Regions from separate parts of the Spirillospora sp. NPDC029432 genome, predicted to be linked through region 1. Evidence: riboswitches for the same ligand, from Rfam matches in the RefSeq annotation. Region 1 holds a riboswitch; each other region holds the start of a gene.
The links. Region 1 has a riboswitch for thiamine pyrophosphate ahead of AB0881_RS19725 (cytosine permease). Riboswitches for the same ligand answer to the same signal wherever they lie in the genome.
Positions count from the first base shown of each region.

Region 1 (4,521 bases):
CGCGCGCAGGACGGTGATCACGGCCCCGGTGAAGTAGAGCACCAGGCCGATCGCCGCGGCGACGCCGATGGCCGGGACGAACAGCCCGGCGACGAGGCCCGCGGCGCCGGCGGCCTTGGCGGTGCCGAGCCAGGGCCACCAGGAGCGCGGGACGCCGTACTGGGCCAGGGGCTCCACGACCCACTTGACGTGGAAGAAGACCGAGCCGGCGGAGAAGCCGGCCATGGCGGCGGCCAGGAGGGTGACGATCACGTAGGCGGTGGACATGTGCTGCTCCTCGCGTCGGTTTCGCGTGCTTCACCGGGTCGACCCGCCGCGGCGCACGAGTGTGACAGGCGGCCGCGAAAAAGTTCTGGCAGGGGCGTTGAGCTGGGGGGATTCGGCTGTCGGTCCCGTCGCCGATACTTGAGGCATGCCTGAACTGCCTGAGGTCGAGTCGCTGGCCGGGTTCCTGCGCGAGCACGCGGTCGGGAGCGTGGTCGCGCGGGTCGACGTGCTCGCGATCTCGGCGCTGAAGACGTACGACCCGCCGGTCACGGCGCTGGGCGGGCTGACCGTCACGGGGGTCGAGCGGTACGGGAAGTTCCTCGACGTGGACGTCGACGGGCTGCATCTCGTGATCCATCTGGCGCGGGCCGGATGGCTGCGGTGGCGGGAGGAGATGCCGATGCGGCCGGCGCGGCCGGGCGGCAAGAATCCGCTGGCGCTGCGGGTGCATCTGGACGGCGGCGCCGGGTTCGACCTGACGGAGGCGGGCACCAAGAAGGGCCTCGCGGTCTACGTCGTCCGCGATCCCCAGGAGGTGCCCGGGGTGGCGGGGCTGGGGCCGGATCCGCTGGCGGAGTCGTTCACCGCCGGGACGCTCGCGGAGATCGTCAAGGGGCGGCGGACGCAGATCAAGGGGCTGCTGCGCGACCAGAAGGTGATCGCCGGGATCGGGAACGCCTACTCCGACGAGGTGCTGCACGTCGCGAGGATGTCGCCGTTCAAGATCGCGTCATCGCTGACCGAGGCGGAGATCGGGGAGCTGTACGAGGCGATCCGCGCCACGCTCGCGGACGCGGTGGAGCGGGCCCGCGGCGTCGCGGCGCAGGACCTCAAGGGCGAGAAGAAGTCCGGGCTGCGGGTGCACGGGCGTACGGGCCAGGCGTGCCCGGTGTGCGGGGACACGATCAGGGAGGTGTCGTTCGCCGACTCCTCGCTGCAGTATTGCCCGACCTGCCAGACGGGCGGCAAGCCCCTGGCGGACCGGCGGATGTCGCGGCTGCTTAAGTGATCAGCGGACCTTGGGAACGTCGCCGAAGAGCGGGGCGACCTTGGTCCACCGGTTGAGCTCGCAGCCGTCGTCGCGGGTGAACTTGGCGCTGACCCGCTCGTTCTTCCAGGTGCCCTTGACCGTGGCGATCTCCGGACCGCCGTAGATCTTGGTGCACATCTGGTTCTCCGGAACGGGCTGGAACGGGGCCTGGGCCTTGCCGAGGGCGGTGCAGGCCTGCTCGGCCTTCGGGTGGTCGCCACCCGCGGGATCGCAGGTCAGGGTCCATTTCTTGGCGGGCGCCTGGGCCGAGGCCTTGACCTCGATCGTCAGGCTGTCCTTGCCGGAGGGCTGGACGGAGGTGGTGGCGGAGGGCTTGTCCGCGGAAGGGGTCTGGGCCTGTTCCTCGCCGCAGGCCGCCAATGACAGGATCATGGCTAGGCCGGGCGTCGTGAAAAGGAGCGTCCGATACCGCATGCGTGATTCGACGCGGGCGGGGTCCGCGCGGTTCCATGGAGGTGTGATGATTTTCGGGGACGACGTCCCGGCGGTTGACGCGAAGGACGTTCCGCAGGACGCGTACCTGCTGGATGTGCGGGAGCAGGACGAGTGGGACGCGGGGCACGCGCCCGGGGCGGTGCACATTCCGATGGGGCGGCTCAGCGACCGGGCCGGTGAGGTCCCGCGCGACCAGGAGGTCTTCGTGGTCTGCCGGTCGGGCGTGCGCTCGGCGCAGGTGACGGTGGCGCTCAACCAGGCCGGCTGGCTGGCGAAGAACGTCGACGGGGGCATGAAGCGCTGGGTGGAGAGCGGCCGCCCGATGGAGACCGACACGGGGACCGAACCCTACGTCGCCTGAGGGTTATGATCGGTTTTGACCGATTGACCGCGGGAGCTCGGGCCATGCCGGGCTGAGAGGGCGGCTTGAACGCGGCGCCGCCGACCGCATGAACCTGTCCGGGTAATGCCGGCGTAGGGAGTGTGCGTCCCGTGACGTCCGATGTCCAGTCACGCCCTCGTGAAGAGGTCCCGTTCACGCTTCTCGAACCGGCGCCGAAGGTGCTGGGCTTCTGGGACCAGAGCGCCTTCTGGGCCAACCTCGGGGTCAGCCTCTTCGCCTTCTCCGGCGCGTACACCGTGCTCGCCCCCGACGAGAACGGGACGCCGACGCTCTCGATCATGGCCGGGATCGTGGCCATGGCGGTCGGGACCGCGCTCGGCGGGCTGATGCTCGGCCTGGCGGCGGCGCCCGGCGCGCGGACGGGGCAGCCGGCGATGGTGCTGCTGCGCGGGCTGTTCGGGGCGCGGCTGTCGTACGTGCCGACCGTCCTCAACATCGCGCAGCTGATCGGCTGGGGCACGTTCGAGCTGATCGTGATCGCGGACGCGGCGACCGCGCTGTGGGACGGGATCCCGCGCTGGGCGTACGTGGTCGCCGCCGGGGCGCTGACGACCGCGCTGACGATCTGGCCGCTGGGCTCGGTGCGGATGCTGCGCCGGTACGTGACGGCCGCCGTGATGATCGCGCTGGTCTACTTCTACGTCCAGCTGCTGCGCGAGCCGCTGCCCGACCTGACCGAGGGCTCCTGGGGCGGGTTCTGGATCGGCGCGGACGCGGCGCTCGCGGTGTCGATCTCGTGGGTGCCGGTGGCGGCCGACTACACGCGGCACGCGCGCTCCGCCAAGGGCGCCTTCGGGGCCGCGGCCGTCGGCTACTCGGTGACGCAGATCATCGCGTACGTGCTGGGGCTGCTGGCGCTGGCCCTGGTCGCGGGCGATTCCGGGAAGGTGTTCGACCCGTTCCTGGGCGTGACGCTCGGGGTGCTGTTCTTCGCGGTGTTCGTGCTGCGGGAGGCGGACCAGTCGTTCGCGAACGTCTACTCCACCGCCGTCTCGATCCAGAACCTCGTGCCGCGCGCCGACCGCAGGGTCCTGACGGTCGCGCTCGGCGCCGGGATCACCGGGCTGGCGCTGCTGCTGGACATCGGGGACTACGCCGCGTTCCTGTCGCTGATCGGGTCGGTGTTCGTGCCGATGCTGGGCGTGCTGGCCGCCGACTTCTTCCTCGGCCGGGGCCGCTGGCGGGCCGCGATCGGCAGGGCGGACGTGTCCGGGCTCGGCTGGGACGTCTCCCGCCGGGCCCCCGCCCGCTGGGGCATGATCGCCGCCTGGGCGGTCGGGTTCGTCGCGTACCAGCTGATCTACCCGGGCGCGGTGAGCCGGTGGGCGGCGTTCTGGCGGGACGTGCAGGGCCTGATCGGCTTCACCCCGCAGGGCTGGATGAGCGCCTCGCTGCTGTCGTTCCTGATCGCCGGGCTGGCCGCGGTGGCGATCGGACGGCTCGGCGCCGGCCGCCGTTCGCCGCGTGACGCGGGGTGACACGCCGGTTTCCTGGCGCTGACGTGGTGTTCTTCCGGTAAAGGGACCCCTATCGTGGGAACTTTTCCACGGTGGTTGCCCGGCGGCGGCCCAGGGCTCGGTGGCACGATGACAGGCGTGCGGATGGACGTTCACGACCCGATCGCCCGTGCCGTCATCGAATGCGCCGCGGACGCGATCGTGGCCGTCGACGACGGTCTGCGGGTCACGGTGTGGAACCCGGCGGCCGAGCGGATGTTCGGCTGGCGCGCCGACGAGCTGCTCGGGCGGGTGCTGCCGATCGTTCCGGACGAGCTCAAGGCCGAGCACAACGCCGTCCAGGAGCGGCTGCTGACCCGGCGCACCGGCGAGGGCGGCCAGATCTCGATCGCCACCCGCCGGTTCCACCGCGACGGGCGGCTGATCGACGTGCGGATCGACAACAGCCTGCTCCAGTCGCGCGACGGCGAGCCGCTCGGCTGGGTCGGGGTCTACCACCCGGTCGAGGAGGACGAGGTCGCGCAGCACCACATGGCCGAGCGGGCCCGGCTGGTGCGCCGCCTGAACGACATCGTCGCCGACCTGAACGCCGAGCTCGACCTGGGCGTCGTGCTCGACCGGATCACCGCCGCGCTGATCGAGCTGACCGGCGCGGACGCGGGCGGGTTCGTCCGGATCGAGGGCGACCGGCTGCGGCTGGTGAACGTGTCCGGGCTGCCCGAGCGCATGCTGGGCACCACCGCCGACCTGCGGTCCAGCCTGGTCGGCGAGCTGATGAGATCCGGCAAGACGGTCAAGCTGGCCACCGGCGCGCGCCGGCTCGACGACCTGATCTGGTCCGAGCTGGACGGCCTGCACACGGTCGCGCTCGGGCTCTCGTTCCTGCAGAACAAGCCGTACGGCGCCCT
Region 1 covers NZ_JBEZWH010000023.1:8,513-13,033, reverse strand. The annotation lists gene AB0881_RS19745 (DoxX family protein) at 1-267, opposite strand, end outside; gene AB0881_RS19740 (DNA-formamidopyrimidine glycosylase family protein) at 413-1,276, shown strand; gene AB0881_RS19735 (SSI family serine proteinase inhibitor) at 1,277-1,690, opposite strand; gene AB0881_RS19730 (rhodanese-like domain-containing protein) at 1,782-2,114, shown strand; TPP riboswitch at 2,134-2,252, shown strand; gene AB0881_RS19725 (cytosine permease) at 2,246-3,634, shown strand; gene AB0881_RS19720 (PAS domain-containing protein) at 3,758-4,521, shown strand, end outside.

Region 2 (4,521 bases), on a different contig from region 1:
TGCGGGCGTCGCGGCAGGTGGCGGCAATGCCGTCCAGCGTGTCCGCCAGCCCGGCCCGGTCCACCGGCCCGTCCCGCTTCACCAGGTGCGCGGCCGCGCCCGCCTGCACGCCGATGACCGTGATGCTGTGCGCGAGCAGGTCGTGCAGGTCCCGCGCGATCCGCAGCCGCTCCTCGGCGACCCGGCGGCGGGCCTCCTCCTCGCGCGTCCGCTCGGCCCGCTCCGCCCGGTCGGTGATCGCCGCCACCCGCGCCCTGTGGACCCGCCAGCCCTGCACGCCGACGACCACCGCGACGATCGCCTCGACCACGCCGACCTGTTCCAGCCCGGTCCGCCCGCTCGCCCCCATCGCGAAGATCACCGCGCAGGCGGCCAGCAGCGCCGCCGTGCCGAGCAGGACCGTCAGCACCCGCCGCCCGAGGACCGCGAACGTGAACAGCGCGAAGACCTCGGCCGGGGCCACCGCGTGATGCTGGTACTGGAGCAGGTGGAACGGCAGCGCCAGCGCCACCACCAGCGCCAGCGCGACCCCCGGCCGGCGCCGCCGCCACGCCAGCGGCACGTGCGCCGCCACGAGCATCATCGCCCCGGCCGGATCCAGCGGCCGCACTCCCGGCCACTCCGCCGCCGCTCCCACGGCGACCGCCGCCAGCCCCGCGGCGGCCAGGGCGTCCACCCCGCGACCCCTGATCATCACCCGCCCAAGTCTGCCGCAGCCCCCGCCCGCCCCGCAGGCACCCCCTCCTCCGGCACCTCCACGATCGGCACGCCGGTCTCCCGAGCCGGTACCCCTTTCACCCGTTCCGGGGCATGGCGAGCGCGAACCCTCCCCGGGCTCCGCGACCTCCTCTACACGGCGTCCAGTGCTGGAACCTGACCGGTTGACGTCCTCACTCGTGAGGTTTCTGTTTCAAGGGCAGGACCACCGCGTACCGCGATCCGGCCTCCACAGACGTTTAGCCTGTCCGCCCGCCCGGCGGCCAGGATGTTCAGTGCGGCGTTGTGGTCACGATCGTGCTCGGCCCCGCATGCGACGCAGGTCCAACTGCGCACGCTGAGAGGCTTGGGCCCGTCCTTCACCCCGCATGCGGAGCAGACCTGGCTGGTCGGCTCGAAGCGGCCGATCTTGGCCATATATCGGCCCGCCCGTTCCGCCTTGTACTCCAGCATCGCCACGAACGTCGCCCATCCCGCATCGTGCACACTCTTGCTCAATCGTCCCCGGGCGAGACCCTTCACCGCCAAGTTCTCCACATAGACCGCTTGGTTGTCGCGGACGATTCCGGTGGAGAGCTTGTGGAGGAAATCCCGGCGTGCATCCGCCACCTTCGCATGCCGCCGGGCGAGTCGTCGCTCTGCCTTCGCCCGGTTGTTCGAACCTTCTTGACGTCGAGCCACCACGCGCTGGGCACTTTGAAGCCTCTTCTCAGCGCGACGCAGATATTGGGGCGATGCCACCTTGTGCCCGGTGGAGAGAACGGCGAAGCTCGTGAGACCGAGGTCGATCCCCACCTCGTCGGTACGCATAGGCAGCGGAGACGTCTCCACATCCACGACGAATGACGCAAAATAGCGTCCCGCGGAGTCCTTGATGATCGTCACCGAGGTCGGTTCGGACGTCAGCGGCCGGGACCAGCGGACAGATATTTCGCCGATCCTCGCTGCGTACAAACGCCCGTTCGAACGCAGGCGGAAGCCGGCACGGGTGAGGCGTATCGCTTGTCGGGCGCTCTTTCGCGATCGAGGTTTGGGCGGCTCCACCTTGGGTCCCCGGCGATGGCCTGTGATGGATTCGAAGAAATTGCGGTATGCCGCGTTCAGATCGGCAAGCGCCTGCTGGAGGGCGACCGCCGACACCTCCGCCAGCCATGCTCGCGCAGGGGACTTCTTCGCCTGAGTGATGACCTGCCTGGACAGAGCCGCGTCCGAGATGTAGGGCAGACCGGCCTCGTACGCGGCATTGCGAAGAGCAAGACCATCATTGAACACGACCCGCGCACAACCGAAGGCCCGCGCCAAGGCCCGTCGCTGAGCACATGTCGGGTAGATCCGGTAGTTATATCTGAGCCGCACATGGCGAACATACATTCGAATCATGATCACTGTCCGCGAAACCTAAAAACTCTGCGTAGCCGATCGCGTGCACGGGGGCCCGATGGCACGGAGTGCTATGTTGATCACGACGTGACGCGGGGGCCCGGCGAACCGGGCTGAGATAGCGGCTGGACGGCCGCTGACCGCCAGAACCTGCTCCGGGTTATGCCGGCGAAGGGAGTGAACGGGTGACTGACATGCGCACCCCCACCGTTTCTCGCAAGACCTACCTGCAGGGCTCCGCGCCCGATGTGCGGGTGCCGATGCGGGAGGTGACGCTGACGGACGGCGGCGCCGTGGTGCTGTACGACACGTCCGGGCCGTACACCGATCCCGCCTACGAGGCGGACGTGCGGCGGGGGCTGCCGCCGCTGCGCGGGGCGTGGATCGCCGGGCGCGGGGACACCGAGGAGTACGACGGCCGCGCGGTGCGGCCGGAGGACGACGGGCGCGATGGGCGCGGCGGGCGCGATGGGCGCGGCGGGCGCGGGGCGGCCGATCCGATGCGGGAGCGGGCGGCGTTCGCGGAGCGCCGTCCGCGCCGGGCCACCGGGGAGGCGGTGACGCAGCGGGCGTACGCCCGGCGCGGGGAGATCACTCCGGAGATGGAGTTCGCGGCGCTGCGCGAGGGCGTGGAGCCGGAGTTCGTGCGGGCCGAGCTGGCCGCCGGGCGGGCGGTGCTGCCGGCGAACGTGAACCATCCCGAGATCGAGCCGATGGTCATCGGGCGCAACTTCCTGGTGAAGGTCAACGCGAACATCGGGAACAGCGCGGTGGCCTCGTCGATCGAGGACGAGGTGGAGAAGATGACGTGGGCGACCCGGTGGGGCGCCGACACGATCATGGATCTGTCGACCGGGCGGGACATCCACACGACGCGGGAGTGGATCCTGCGGAACTCGCCCGTCCCGGTCGGGACCGTCCCGCTGTATCAGGCGGTGGAGAAGGTCGGCGGGGACCCGGCGGAGCTGACGTACGAGATCTTCCGCGACACCGTGGTGGAGCAGGCCGAGCAGGGCGTGGACTACATGACCGTGCACGCCGGGGTGCTGCTGCGGTACGTGCCGCTGACGGCGCGCCGCAAGACCGGGATCGTGTCGCGGGGCGGGTCGATCATGGCCGCGTGGTGCCTGGCCCACCACGAGGAGAACTTCCTCTACACGCACTTCCGGGAGCTGTGCGAGATCTTCGCCGCGTACGACGTCACGTGGTCGCTCGGCGACGGGCTGCGGCCGGGGTCGATCGCCGACGCCAACGACGAGGCGCAGTTCGCGGAGTTGCGCACGCAGGGCGAGCTGACGCGGATCGCGGCGGAGTACGGCAACCAGGTGATGAACGAGGGCCCCGGCCACGTCCCGATGCACAAGATCAAGGAGAACGTGGACCTGCAGCAGGAGCTGTGCGACGGGGCGCCGTTCTACACGCTCGGGCCGCTGACCACCGACATCGCGCCGGGGTACGACCACATCACCTCGGCGATCGGCGCCGCGATGATCGGCTGGCACGGCACCGCGATGCTCTGCTATGTCACGCCGAAGGAGCATCTGGGGCTGCCGGACCGCGAGGACGTGAAGGCGGGCATGATCGCGTACAAGATCGCCGCGCATGCCGCCGACCTGGCCAAGGGGCATCCGGGGGCGCAGGCGTGGGACGACGCGCTGTCGGACGCGCGGTTCGAGTTCCGCTGGGAGGACCAGTTCAACCTGGCGCTGGACCCGGACACGGCGCGCTCGTTCCATGACGAGACGCTGCCGGCCGCGCCGGCCAAGACCGCGCACTTCTGCTCGATGTGCGGGCCGCACTTCTGCGCGATGAAGATCACGCAGGATGTGCGCCGCTACGCCGCCGAGCGCGGGCTGCCGGACGAGGCGGCGCTGGACGCGGGGATGCGCGACAAGGCGGCCGAGTTCACCGGCTCGGGCGGCCGGATCTACCTTCCGGTGGCCGGTTCCGGCGACTGACCCGATTTCTGGGTCCGCTCACAAAAGGACCGCTCACCGGCGGTGACGCAGCCGCGGGCGGCGCCGTCCCCGTGCCCGTCCTCCGGGACGCCTACGCGAACGGGCGCGAACGGGGGAAGATGGGGCGGCGCCGTCCGGTGCGGCGCGCGGACCGGCGGACGGTCAGGACGGTGGTGGTGCCGGTGGACGCGCCAGGGGCCGCGCTCGCCCGCGACCAGGAGCTGCGCGCCCGGCTCGCCGCCGGCGACGAGGGCGCGCTGGGCGAGGCGTACGACCTGTACTCGCCGCTGGTGTACGGGCTGGCCCGGCGGGTGACCGCCGATGCCGACGCCGCCGGGGACGTGACGCAGGAGGTCTTCGTCTCGCTGTGGGAGCGGCCGCTGGCGTTCGATCCCGAGCGCGGCACGCTGCGCCTTTGGCTGGCGACGCTGGCGCACCGGCGGGCGGTCGACTGGGTGCGCAAGGA
Region 2 covers NZ_JBEZWH010000124.1:484-5,004, reverse strand. The annotation lists gene AB0881_RS40895 (histidine kinase) at 1-694, opposite strand, end outside; gene AB0881_RS40890 (RNA-guided endonuclease TnpB family protein) at 850-2,073, opposite strand; TPP riboswitch at 2,180-2,291, shown strand; gene thiC (phosphomethylpyrimidine synthase ThiC) at 2,292-4,055, shown strand; gene AB0881_RS40880 (sigma-70 family RNA polymerase sigma factor) at 4,127-4,521, shown strand, end outside.
Region 2: linked by a shared signal. The riboswitch ahead of thiC (phosphomethylpyrimidine synthase ThiC) and the one ahead of AB0881_RS19725 (cytosine permease) in region 1 are both predicted to bind thiamine pyrophosphate.

Region 3 (4,521 bases), on a different contig from region 1:
GGTCCTCGATCAGCCGGGCGTCGTCGTCACCGCCGCCGCGCCACTCGCCCCAGCCGGTGTCGGTGTCGTCGGAGGTCTGGTCCGGCAGGATCTCCATGTCGTCGTCCGACAGATCCACCGGCCGCTCGTCGTCGGGTCCCTGGCTCATGCCACCCATTGTCGGCCATCGGGGGCCGTGATCGGTGCGTCAGGAGGCGTCGCGGAGGCGGCGGGCGAGTGACCGTGCGGCGGCGCGCGGGTCGGCCGCCTCGGTGATCGCCCGGACGACCACGATCCGGCGCGCGCCGGCCGCCAGGACCTCGTCCAGGTTGCCCTCGTCGATGCCGCCGATCGCGAACCAGGGACGGCCCTGGCGCTGGGCGGCCGCGTACCGCAGCAGCTCGACGCCGGGCGCCGCGCGGCCGGGCTTGGTCGGGGTCGGCCAGACCGGGCCGGCGCAGAAGTAGTCGGTGCCGGGCTCGCCCGCGGCGGCCGCGGCCAGCTCGCCGGCGGGCGTCGAGCGGCCGATCAGGATGTCCTCGCCGACGATCGCGCGGGCCGCGGGGACCGGCAGGTCGTCCTGGCCGAGGTGCAGGACGTCGGCCTGGACGGCGTGCGCGATGTCGGCGCGGTCGTTGACGGCCAGGAGGGCGCCGTGCCGTTCGCAGGCGGCGCGGAACACCCGCAGGTACTCCATCTCCTGCCGGGCTTCGAGGCCCTTCTGGCGGAGCTGGACGATGTCGACGCCGCCGGCGAGGGCGGCGTCGAGGAACTCGGGAAGGTCGCCCTGCCGCTCGCGCGCGTCCGTGCAGAGGTAGAGACGGGCCCGGTCGAGCCGGGCGCGCAGGGCCACGGCCCGGTCGGAGAGCAGGTGCCTGGACACGGTGGGGGCGGGTTCCTTCCTGGCGTGCCGATCGCGGGACCGCGCGCGGCGGATCGCCGCCGCGGGCGGTCCCGCAATCCTGTCACGTGTGTTCGGCCGGGCTTTCCAGAGGGTCCGCCGGTATCAGCGCGTCCCCTGGCGGCGGCCCCCCAGACCCCCGGGCCACCGCCGAGAACCGGTCAGAACGCCAGTGCCTGGGCGCGCCGCCGGACCTCCGTCCCGCGGTTCTCGCTGAGCGCCTGGACGGGCGTCCCCGGCAGCGTGTCGTCGGCCGTGAACAGCCACCGAAGGGTCTCGACATCGTCGAAACCCGCGTCCGACAGCAGCGTGAGCGTGCCGGAGAGGCCCTTGATGACCTGCCCGTCCTGGATGAAGGCGGCGGGCACCATCGGCTTCCCCTCGCGGCGGACCGACAGCAGCTTGCGCTCGCTGAGGAGCTGCTTGATCCGGCCGGGCTTGATACCGAGCCGCGCGGTCGCCTCCTGGAGGGAGAGCCACTCCCCGGCGAGGGCGTCGGTGTGGGGGTCGAGAGCGCTTTCTACGGTTGCGTGCAGTTGCGTCACGCCCCCTTGCTACCACGCCCCCACGACACTCAAACCCTCACGGCCGGGCGGCGTCCCGTACCGGCACCGACGGGTCGGCCAGAGCCGCGGCGTCGACGGGGGTGCGGTTCGCGATGAGCCGCTTGGCCTGGACCATGTCGCGCGGCGTCCCGACGGTGAGGATCGCCTCCAGGCGGTCGCCGGTGAGCCAGCAGACGGCCCATTTGGCGCCCGCCGGGTCGCCACGGCGCACCATGCGCTCGGCGACCGGATGGTGCCCGACGTACTGCACCATCCGCCCGAACTGCTCGGACCAGAAGTACGGGACGGCGTCGTACGCCGCGTCCTCGCCGAGGAGCGTCCCGGCGGCCACGGCGGGGGCGTTCAGCGCGGTGTCCCAGTGCTCGACGAGCAGCCGGCGCCCGAACCGGGCGGACCACCAGGCGGCGCAGTCGCCGACCGCGACCACGTCCCGCCGGTACGGGCCGTCCTCGCCGCCGGTGGAGACGCGGAACGAGGCGTCGGTCACGACCCCGCGGTCGACCAGGACGCCGGAGCCGTCCAGCCACCCGAGGTCGGGCCGGACGCCGACGCCCACCACGACCTCGTCGGCGTCGATCCGCTCGCCGCCGGCCAGCAGCAGGCCGCCGGGCTCGATCTCCGCGACCTTGACGCCGGTGCGCAGCTCGACGCCCGCCTCGGCGTACCAGGGGGCGGTCAGCGCGCCGACCTCGGCGCCGATCGCGTTGGCCAGCGGGGCGTCGGCGGCCTCGACGACCGTCACCGCGCAGCCCTTCTTCGCGGCCGCGGTGGCGACCTCGGCGCCGATCCAGCCGGCTCCGACGATCACCACCCGGGCGCCCGCGGTGAGCCGGGCGCGCAGCGCGCGGGCGTCGTCGATGGTCCGGACGACGTGCTGCGGGCCGTCGCCGGGCAGCGTGACCGGGGTGGCGCCGGTGGCGATGACGAGCCCGTCGAAGTCCAGGTCGCCGGCCGTGGTGGCGACCGTGCCGCCGCCGCCCGGCGCGAGCCGCAGGCCGGTGGCGCGCTCGCCGAGCAGCAGCCGCGCGCGCAGGGCGTCCCAGTCGGCGTCGACCGTCGTGTCGTCGCTCTCCCCCGCGAGCACGGCCTTCGACAGCGGCGGCCGGTCGTACGGCCGGTGCCGCTCGGCCGACAGCAGGGTCAGCTCGCCCTCGTACCCCTTGCCGCGCAGGGCCTCGACGGCGCGCACGCCGCCCAGCCCGCCGCCCACAACGATCACGCTCTCCATGGCCGTCCACCCTAGTCGGCGGGCCCGGACGGCTGCCAGACAGCTGTCCAGACGGGTGACCAATATCATCCCGGTCGCGGGCGGACGTATGGTGGGGGGGAACGAGCGCGGGAGCCCGGTCCGACCGGGCTGAGAGGGCGGCTGACCGGGCCGCCGACCGCTGGAACCTGATCCGGATCATGCCGGCGAAGGGAGCGTGGATTGGACATCGCCATCATCGGCGCGGGCGTCGTCGGGCTGGCCACCGCGTGGCGCACGGCCGCCCGCGGCGCCGCCGTCACCCTGGTCGACCCGGCCCCCGCGAGCGGGGCCTCCGCCGTCGCGGCGGGCATGCTGACCCCCGTCAGCGAGCTGACCTACGGCGAGGAGCCGCTGCTGCGCCTCGGGCTCGCCTCGCGCGACCGCTACGGCGCGTTCGTCGCCGAGCTGGAGGAGCTCACGGGGCTCGGCACCGGCTACCGCACCGACGGCATCATCGAGGTCGCGTTCGACTCCGACGACCTGAGGCACCTCGACGACCTGCGGCGCTTCCAGGAGTCGCTCGGCATCCCCACCGAGGCCCTGAACGGGCGCGAGTGCCGCAGGCTGGAGCCGATGCTGGCGCCCGGCGTCCGCGGCGGCCTGCTCGCCCCCGAGGACGGCTCGATCGACCCCCGGCGGCTGGCGCCGGCGCTGCTGGCCGCCGCCGAGAAGCACGGCGTGCGGCTCGTCCGGCGCAAGGCCGCCGCGCTGATCGTGGAGAACGACGCCGCGGCGGGCGTGCGGCTCGACGACGGGTCCGAGGTGCGCGCGGACAAGGTGCTGCTGGCCGCCGGCCCCTGGTCGGGCGACCTGGAGGGGCTGCCGCCCGGGACCGTTCCACCGGTGCGTCCCGTCAAGGGCCAGGTGATCCGGCTCCGCACCCGCGTGCCGTTCCTGCGGCGCGCCACCCGGGGGCTGGTGAAGGGCTCGTCGGTCTACCTCGTGCCGCGCGCCGACGGCGAGATCGTCCTCGGCGCCACCCAGGAGGAGATGGGCTTCGACACCCGCGTCACCGCCGGCGGGCTGTGGGAGCTGCTGCGCGACGCCCGCGAGCTGCTGCCCGGCCTCACCGAGCTGGAGTTCGCCGAGGTGTCGGCGGGGCTGCGGCCCGGCTCGCCCGACAACGCCCCGGTGATGGGCCCCACCGCGCTGCCCGGCCTCGTCCTCGGGACGGGCCACTTCCGCAACGGCATCCTGCTCACCCCCGTGAGCGGCGACATCCTGGCCGAGGTGCTGCTGGACGGCACCGTGCCGGAGGTCGGCCGCCCCTTCACCCCCGACCGGCTGACGGAGACGGCATGAAGATCATCATCAACGGCGAGGCGCGCGAGGTGCCCGCCGGGACCAGCGTGGCGGCCGCGGTCAGCGGCTACACCGGCCGGTCCGGCCCGGCCGAGGCCGGGCTCGCGGCCGCGCTGAACGACGAGGTCGTCCGGCGCTCGCAGTGGGAGGCGACGACGCTGAAGGAGGCGGATCGGCTCGAGGTGCTGACCGCCGTGCAGGGAGGTTGAACATGAACGGCACCGACGGCGCCCCCGGCACCGCGCACGGCACGGGCGGCGCGGGCAGCGCGGACGGCGCGGCGGACGGCCCGCTGGTCATCGCGGGCGAGGAGGTCGGCTCCCGGCTGATCATGGGGACCGGCGGGGCGCCCAGCATGAGCGTGCTGCGCGCGGCCCTGACCGCGTCCGGCACCGCGCTCACCACGGTCGCGATGCGGCGGGTCGACCCGTCGGCGCGCGGCTCGGTGCTGGACGTGCTGCGCGAGTGCGGCATCCGGGTGCTGCCCAACACCGCCGGCTGCTTCACCGCGGGCGAGGCGGTGC
Region 3 covers NZ_JBEZWH010000114.1:9,333-13,853, reverse strand. The annotation lists gene AB0881_RS40360 (hypothetical protein) at 1-148, opposite strand, end outside; gene thiE (thiamine phosphate synthase) at 188-862, opposite strand; gene AB0881_RS40350 (Rv2175c family DNA-binding protein) at 1,042-1,425, opposite strand; gene AB0881_RS40345 (FAD-dependent oxidoreductase) at 1,463-2,674, opposite strand; TPP riboswitch at 2,772-2,885, shown strand; gene thiO (glycine oxidase ThiO) at 2,876-3,997, shown strand; gene thiS (sulfur carrier protein ThiS) at 3,994-4,206, shown strand; gene AB0881_RS40330 (thiazole synthase) at 4,209-4,521, shown strand, end outside.
Region 3: linked by a shared signal. The riboswitch ahead of thiO (glycine oxidase ThiO) and the one ahead of AB0881_RS19725 (cytosine permease) in region 1 are both predicted to bind thiamine pyrophosphate.